2 regions of the Actinoplanes sp. NPDC049118 genome follow, and region 1 is predicted to be linked to the other one. Evidence: predicted binding sites of a transcription regulator. Region 1 holds the regulator's gene; the other holds the start of a gene.
The links. The regulator HrcA, encoded in region 1, represses chaperone genes, less so after heat shock. The targets are predictions, from matches to a motif close to GGTTNGCACNCTCNNNNNGAGNGTGCNAACC.

Region 1 (4,206 bases):
GGGGTCCGTGAGGGCGGTGCCGAGCGCGTCGAGCAGCTCGCGCATCAGCAGGGCGGAAAGGGCATTGCGGTTCGCCGGGCTGTCGAGGGTCAAGGTGGCGACCCCGGCGTCGGTGGCGGTACGGACCAGCTCCATGGCGGAACCTTAGCCGTGTGCGTGCACACTTGACGGATGCCTGGTCCTCCACCCGACGGCGAGCCCGTACCCAGCGACGGCTCCCTGCCCGACAGCGCCCTGGGCGCGGTCGGCCGGCGCGGGTTCGGGGTCTACGTCCACGTCCCGTTCTGCGCGAGCCGCTGCGGGTACTGCGACTTCAACACGTACACGGCCGCTGAGCTGGGCGGCGGCGCGAGCCGGGAGGGCTACGCCGACGCGGTTCTGGCCGAGCTGCGGCTGGCCGCGACCGTCACCGGCGCCCGGGTCGACACCGTGTTCGTCGGCGGTGGCACCCCGACCCTGCTCGACCCGCGCGACCTCGGCCGGATCCTCGAGGGCATCGACAAGACCTGGGGGTTGGCCGGCGACGCCGAGATCACCACCGAGGCCAACCCCGAGTCGGTCGACCCGCGCTCGCTGCGGGCGCTGCGGGGGGCCGGCTACACCCGCATCTCGCTGGGCATGCAGTCCGCCGCCCCGGGCGTGCTGGCGATCCTCGACCGCAAGCACACGGCGGGCCGGGCGCCGCAGGCCGCGATCGAGGCCCGCGAGGCCGGCTTCGACCACGTCAACCTCGACCTGATCTACGGGACGCCGGGGGAGCGGCCGGAGGACTTCGCCGCCTCGCTGGACACGGTGATCAAGGCCGGGGTGGATCATGTCAGCGCGTACTCGCTGATCGTCGAGGACGGCACCCGGATGGCGGCGAAGATGCGTCGCGGCGAGTTGCCGTACCCGGAGGACGACGTCGCCGCGGACCGCTACCTGGCCGCGGAGGCCGCGCTCGGCGGTGCGGGTTTCTCCTGGTACGAGGTGTCCAACTGGGCGACGTCGCCGGAGGCGCGCTGCCGGCACAACCTGCTCTACTGGACCGGCGGCGACTGGTGGGGGCTCGGGCCGGGCGCGCACAGCCACGTCGGCGGCGTGCGGTGGTGGAACGTCAAGCACCCCACGGCGTACGCGAAAAGGGTTGAAGAGGGCGTCTCGCCCGGGCTGGGGCGCGAGATCCTGACGGACTCCGACCGCCACGTCGAGGACGTGATGCTGCGGGTACGCCTGCGCGACGGGCTGCCGGTGGCCGCGCTCGACGCGGTCGGGCTGGCCGGAGCCGCGCAGGCCCTCGCGGACGACCTGCTGGAGCCCGGCGCCTACTCCGACGGCCGGGTCGTGCTGACGCTGCGTGGCCGGCTGCTCGCCGACGCGGTCATCCGCGACCTGCTGCCGTGACGCCGGGCTGGAGCCCGGCGTCACGAACGGCCACTACTTGATCATCGAGACCGTCATCGGGTAGTTGTACGGCTCGTTGTTGTTCGCCTTGACGCCGGCGATGATGCCGAAGATCGTGCCGATGGCCCAGGCCGCCGGGCCGATGATGAACCCGACCAGCGCGCAGGTCAGCACCCAGCCGACGAGCGCGATGATCGACCAGAGGATCTGGAAGTTCAGCGCCTTGACCGCCTCGGCGCGCACGACCGGGGACTGGTTGCCCCGGGCCAGCAGCGCCACCAGCGGCGCGATCCAGCCCGAGCAGCCGCCGCCGAGGAAGGCGCCGGCCGCGCCGCCGAAGTGGGCGACCAGGATCCAGGTCTTGTCGTCGTTGCCCGGCCCGTAGCCCTGCGGCGGGTAACCGCCGGGCTGCTGGCCGTAGGCGCCAGGCGCGCCGTACGGCGTGCCACCGGGAGGCGGCCCGTAACCCGGGGCGCCCTGGCCGGGCGGGGGGCCGTAGCCACCGGCGCCGGACGACGGCGGCGGTGCGTAGCCCCCGCCCGAGGTGGGCGGGGTGCCGTAGGTCGGCGGCTGCGGGGAGCCGTACGCCGGGGGCGGCGGCGGGGTCGATCCGGGGGCCGGATCGTTACCCGGATATGGGTTGAATGGCGCGGTGGGGTCCGAGGGGTTCCCCTCACCGGGCGGGCGCGGCGGTTCAGTCATGTCGCACACGGTAAGACCGCAGGTCGAACGTGGCGAGGGAAACACACCGGTCGAGGTCGGAGAATAGACAGTCGGCTAACTGCCGCGGGTGCTCAGGATTGATCATCGCGCGGGGCGTGGCGGCGACGTAGACTGGCACTCGACTTTGAGGAGTGCCAAAACGGCGGGGAGGGGTTCGGCGTGAGTCTCGATGACCGCAAGCTCGAAGTGCTCCGCGCCATCGTCGAGGACTACGTGTCGACCCAGGAACCCGTCGGCAGCAAGGCACTGGTCGAGCGGCACCAGCTCGGCGTCTCCCCGGCGACGGTCCGCAACGACATGGCCGTGCTCGAGGAGGAGGGCTACATCCGGCAGCCGCACACCAGCGCCGGCCGGGTGCCCACCGACGCCGGCTACCGGCTCTTCGTCGACCGGCTGTCCCGGGTCAAGCCGCTGAGCCCGGCCGAGCGGCGCGCGATCGAGCGCTTCCTGGTCGGCGCGGTCGACCTCGACGACGTGGTGCACCGCACGGTGCGCCTGCTCGCCCAGCTCACCCGCCAGGTCGCCGTCGTGCAGTATCCGAGCCTGGCCCGCTCGTCGGTGCGCCACCTCGAGCTGGTCCCGATCTCCACCACCCGGCTGATGCTGGTGATGATCGCGGACACCGGGCGGGTCGAGCAGCGCCTGGTCGAGCTGCCGGGGCCGACGCGGACCGACGACGTGCTGGACATGCGCCGCAAGATCAACGCCAAGCTGAGCGGCGAGAAGCTGTCCGACACCCCGCCGCTGGTGGCCGCCCTGGTCGACGAGTCGGACCCGGAGAAGCGCACCACGATGGCCTGCGTCGCGTCGGTGCTGCTGGAGACGCTGGTCGAGCGCAGTGAGGAACGCCTCGCCCTGGCGGGTACGGCGAACCTGACCCGCGGCGGCGTGCTGGACTTCCAGGGTTCGCTGCGGCCGGTCCTGGAGGCGCTCGAGGAGGAGGTCATCCTCCTCAAGCTCATCGGCGAGGTCGAGCCCAGCACCACCCGGGTCCGCATCGGCGACGAGAACGAGATCGACAACCTGCGGGCGGCATCCGTGGTGAGCACGGGTTACGGACCGGGCACGACGATCGTTGGTGGGCTCGGCGTGCTGGGGCCCACCCGGATGGATTACCCCGGCACCATCGCGACCGTGCGTGCCGTGGCACGCTACGTTGGCGACCTGCTGGCACAAAACTGACGCAACCGCGACGAAGGTCTCCAGCGCGAAGCGCGGGGCAGACATGAGGACTCGAAACCCTGTGGCCAAGGACTACTACGGAATTCTCGGCATCGGCCGCGAAGCCACCGACGACGAGATCAAGCGCGCCTACCGCAAGCTGGCCCGTCAATTCCACCCGGACGTCAATCCGGACCCGGAAGCGCACGAGAAGTTCAAGGACATCAACGCGGCGTACGAGGTCCTCTCGGACGACCAGAAGCGTCAGATCGTTGACCTCGGCGGCGACCCGCTGGCACCCGGTGGCGGGGCGGGCCCCGGCGGGCCCGGCGGAGCCGGACCGTTCGTGGGCTTCCAGGACATCATGGACGCCTTCTTCGGAACGGCCGCCGGCGGCGGTTCCCGCGGCCCGCGGCCGCGTACCCGCCCGGGCGCCGACGCGATCCTGCGCCTCGAACTGGACCTGGTGGAGACGGCCTTCGGCGTCGAGGCGCCGATCACCGTCGACACGGCCGTGCTCTGCACCCAGTGCTCCGGCGCGGGCACCGCGCCCGGCACCCACCTCGCGACCTGCGAGACGTGCGGCGGCCGCGGCGAGGTCCAGTCGGTGCAGCGCACCTTCCTCGGCCAGGTCGTCTCGGCCCGGCCCTGCCAGGTCTGCCAGGGGCACGGCACGGTCATCCCGCAGCCCTGTCCCACCTGCGCCGGCGACGGCCGCATCCGCACCCGCCGCTCCCTGACGGTGAAGATCCCGGCGGGCGTGGAGGACGGCATGCGCATCCGCCTGGCCCAGCAGGGCGAGGTGGGCCCGGGCGGCGGCACGGCGGGCGACCTCTACGTCGAGATCCACGAACGCCCGCACGACGTCTACTCCCGCAAGGGCGACGACCTGCACTGCCGGGTGACCCTGCCGATGACCGCGGCGGCGCTGGGCACGCG
Region 2 (4,206 bases), on a different contig from region 1:
ACGGGCCTTGTCGAGGACCGCCTTGCCGGTTCCGGAGTCCAGGTTGACGATCATGAGCACCTTGACACCGCTGGAGATCATGCCCTCGGCGATCGTCTGGAACTGGCTCTTGTCGCCCTGAGCGTTCTGGATGTCGACCGGTACGCCGGCCGCGTCGAACGCCGCCTTCAGGAACTTGGGGTCGTCGGTGCTCCACCGCTGAGAGCTTGCAGTGTCCGGCAGGATGACGCCCACCTTGCCGACGGACGCGCCGCCGTCCGTGCCTGAATCGCCACCGCTGTCGTCACCGCATGCAGCCATGCTGCCGGCGGCCAGCAGGCCGGCCGCGGCAAGGGCGAACATTCCCTTACGCATTCCTCGAGTCCTTTCGGATCAATCCGGACCTTGCTTCGGATTCTGGTGTGCGCTGCCGGGAACGTCACTCACCCGATCCGCTGCGGGATCGGACACTCTGTTGTATCGGGCAACGTATTCCCGGTGCTGAACGTTGGCACGACGGGCCTGATCGCAAGGTCCCGCAGCCCGCGTAGACGGCAGCGCGACGACGTTGGGTCACCGCGCAGCCATGGAGTCACTCCACAACGTGACGCTAGGTCACTTCACGGCTCTGGATTGCCGGATCTTGATAACGGTGTCGTAACGGAAGGATCCGGAACAGCGTCTGCCGCTCTATGTCCGAATCTTCGCGATTTTCGCATCCGTGAGCCGGATCAGGTCGGCGGGAACGAGCGAGACCTGCAGGCCGCGGCGCCCGGCCGAGACGTACATGCGGTCCAGGGCGGCGGCCGAGTCGTCGACGACCGTCGGCAGCCGCCGGCGCTGTCCCAGCGGGCTGATCCCGCCGCGGACGTAGCCGCTGCTGCGCTCGGCCGCCGCGCGATCCGCCAGCGCCGCACGCTTGCCGCCCGCCGCGCCCGCCAGCGCCTTGAGGTCGAGTTCGCCGGTGACCGGGACCACGGCGACGGTGAGCCCGCCGTCGACCTCGGCGATCAGCGTCTTGAAGAGCGCCGCCGGTGCCACCCCGAGTGCCGCGGCGACCAGCGCGCCGTAGTCGCGCGCATCCGCCGGGACGTCATACGGGTGCAGCTCGTGCGCCACCCGCTGCGCCGTGAGCAGCACGGTGGCCGGGGTACCGGCAGCCTTCTTCGCCACGAGGAGGAAGGTTAGCGGCAGAGCAGGACCGTCGGCGCCCCCGCCGTGCGGGTCAGCACGAGCGACGCCGCGGCGCTGCCGCTGAGCCGCAGGTCCCGGCGCAGCTGCTCGGGCTCGAGCGCGGAGCCGCGTTTGCGGATCTCCAGCCGTCCGACGCCGCGCTCGCGCAGCAGCGTCCGCAGCCGCTTGAGGGAGAACGGCAGCACGTCGGTGATCTCGAGCCGCCGGCCGAACACCGTGTCGACGGCGGTGTCCGTGTAGACGTAGGCGATCTCGGGGTCGGCGATCCGGCCGCCGATCGCCGCGGCGAACTCGGCCACGAGGTGCGAGCGGACCACGGCCGGGTCCGGGTCGTACAGGAAGGCGCCGACCGGGCCGACCGGAGCCGCCTCGACTCCCGATCCGGTCAGCTCGGCCCCCGACGGCAATAGGATCGCCCGCCGCGCGAATTCCGCCAGCGGCCCGCACCAGAACGCGGCCTCGACCAGATCGCCGCCGACGCTGACCCACTCGCCCTCGGCGCCGGGCGGTAGCAGCGCGTGATCGATGCCGGGGGCCAGCTTGAGCACCGTGCGCGGCACCCGGCCTGGCAGGGCGGCGATGAAGTCCCACGGCGGCGACCACGAGCGCGGGTCCATCACCCGGCCGCGGCCCGCCCGCCGGCGCGCCGGGTCGGCGAAGACCGCGTCGAACCTCTCCACCGGAACGCTCGTCGCGTCCGCACACTCCACGGTCACCAGGTGGGCCAGGCCGGCGGCCGCCGCGTTCGCGGCGGCGAGCGCGGCCGTGAGCGGGTCGGCGTCGACGGCCCACACCCGGATGCCCTGGCGGGCCGCGGCGAGCGCGTCCGAGCCGAGGCCGCAGCCGAGGTCGGCGAGGGTCTCGACGCCGGCCGCCCGCAGCCGGGCGGCGCGCCGGTCGGCCACCACCGCCCGCGTCGCCTGCTCGAGCCCCGCCCGGGTGAAAAGCATCGTGGCGCCGGCCGCGCCGAACTTGGCCTCCGCGCGTCTGCGGAGGTCGGCCTGGGTGAGCGCGGCGGCGGACAGGGCAGGGGAGAGGCCGCGGGAGCGCAGGGCCGTGGCGGCGGCGAGCGGGTCCGCGCCGGCGACCTCGGCGGCGGCCGCCAGGGCGGCAGACCCCTCGGCGGTACGCAGGGCGGCGAGCAGTTCGAGGTCCACGGAAAGTCATTCTGCTGGAAGCTGACGTGTTGGCACTCTGGTTGACGGAGTGCTAGTTCCGGCATAATCTCCGATTAGCACTCTCAACCTGAGGGTGCCAGCGTGCTCCCCGATCCGGGGACGTGCGCTTGCGCCAGGCGGACCGGCACCCGCGACGACGGCCCCGCCCGGTGGCATGAGGCATCAGCCCGGCCTGTCATTGGCCGGCGACAACACCTGTACCCAGGAGGGTATGCCCGTGACTACCGCGACAAAGGTTGCGATCAAGCCGCTCGAGGACCGCATCGTGGTCCAGGCGAACGAGGCCGAGACCACGACGGCGTCGGGCATCGTGATCCCCGACACCGCCAAGGAGAAGCCGCAGGAGGGCACCGTCCTCGCCGTCGGCCCCGGCCGGATCGACGACAAGGGCAACCGCGTACCGATCGACGTGAAGGTCGGCGACACCGTCCTGTACTCGAAGTACGGCGGCACCGAGGTCAAGTACGCCGGCGAGGAGTACCTGGTGCTCTCCGCCCGCGACGTCCTCGCGGTCATCGAGAAGTAGACCTGATCTGACAGTGCTGAGCGCCCTGGCCCGGCTTCCGGTCCAGGGCGCCGGTGCGTTGAAGGGACCATAAATGGCGAAGATTCTCAGTTTCTCCGACGACGCGCGGCACCTGTTGGAGCACGGCGTCAACACGCTCGCCGACACGGTCAAGGTCACTCTCGGGCCGCGCGGCCGCAACGTCGTCCTCGACAAGAAGTTCGGCGCGCCCACGATCACCAACGACGGTGTCACCATCGCCAAGGAGATCGAGCTCTCCGACCCGTACGAGAACCTCGGGGCCCAGCTGGTCAAGGAGGTGGCGACGAAGACCAACGACGTCGCCGGCGACGGGACCACCACGGCGACCGTGCTCGCGCAGGCGCTGGTCCGCGAGGGCCTGCGCAACGTGACCGCGGGTGCCAACCCGATCGCGCTCAAGCGCGGCATGGACCTGGCCGCCGAGGCCGTCTCCAAGGCCCTGCTGGAGAAGGCGGTCGAGGTCGACGACAAGAAGTCGATCGCGAACGTCGCCACCATCTCGGCGCAGGACGCCACGATCGGTGAGCTCATCGCCGAGGCGATGGAGAAGGTCGGCCGCGACGGCGTCATCACCGTCGAGGAGGGGTCCGTCCTGGACACCGGGCTCGAGGTGACCGAGGGTCTGCAGTTCGACAAGGGCTTCATCTCGCCGAACTTCGTGACCGACGCCGAGTCGCAGGAGGCCGTCCTCGAGGACGCCTACCTGCTGATCACGACCCAGAAGATCTCCAGCGTCGAGGAGATGCTGCCGCTGCTGGAGAAGGTTCTCTCCGGCGGCAAGCCGCTGCTCATCGTCGCCGAGGACGTCGAGGGCCAGGCGCTGTCGACGCTCGTCGTCAACGCGCTGCGCAAGACCTTCAAGGTTGCGGCCGTGAAGGCCCCGGGCTTCGGGGACCGGCGCAAGGCCATGTTGCAGGACCTTGCGATCGCGACCGGCGGCGAGCTCATCGCCCCCGAGCTCGGCTACAAGATCGACCAGGTCACCCTCGACATGCTGGGCACCGCCCGGCGGGTCGTGGTGGACAAGGAGAGCACGACCATCGTCGACGGTGGCGGCCGCAAGGCCGAGATCGAGGACCGCGTCTCGCAGATCCGCAAGGAGATCGAGGCCTCGGACTCCGACTGGGACCGCGAGAAGCTCTCGGAGCGGCTGGCCAAGCTCTCCGGCGGCATCGCGGTGATCAAGGTCGGCGCCGCGACCGAGGTCGAGATGAAGGAGCGCAAGCACCGCATCGAGGACGCCATCGCGGCGACCAAGGCCGCGGTCGAGGAGGGCACCGTCCCGGGTGGCGGCGCCGCCCTGGCGCA

Region 2: groES (co-chaperone GroES) is a predicted target of HrcA. The motif match lies at 2,403-2,433, and genes of this name have one in related genera.

Annotation. Positions count from the first base shown of each region.
Region 1 is NZ_JBEZDY010000012.1:59,300-63,505, forward strand. Features, by position in the region: gene AB0B58_RS20160 (enoyl-CoA hydratase-related protein) at 1-135, opposite strand, end outside; gene hemW (radical SAM family heme chaperone HemW) at 172-1,383, shown strand; gene AB0B58_RS20170 (DUF4870 domain-containing protein) at 1,417-2,085, opposite strand; gene hrcA (heat-inducible transcriptional repressor HrcA) at 2,266-3,288, shown strand; gene dnaJ (molecular chaperone DnaJ) at 3,350-4,206, shown strand, end outside.
Region 2 is NZ_JBEZDY010000038.1:76,920-81,125, reverse strand. Features, by position in the region: gene AB0B58_RS38635 (substrate-binding domain-containing protein) at 1-354, opposite strand, end outside; gene ybaK (Cys-tRNA(Pro) deacylase) at 670-1,152, opposite strand; gene AB0B58_RS38625 (class I SAM-dependent methyltransferase) at 1,164-2,330, opposite strand; gene groES (co-chaperone GroES) at 2,563-2,877, shown strand; gene groL (chaperonin GroEL) at 2,951-4,206, shown strand, end outside.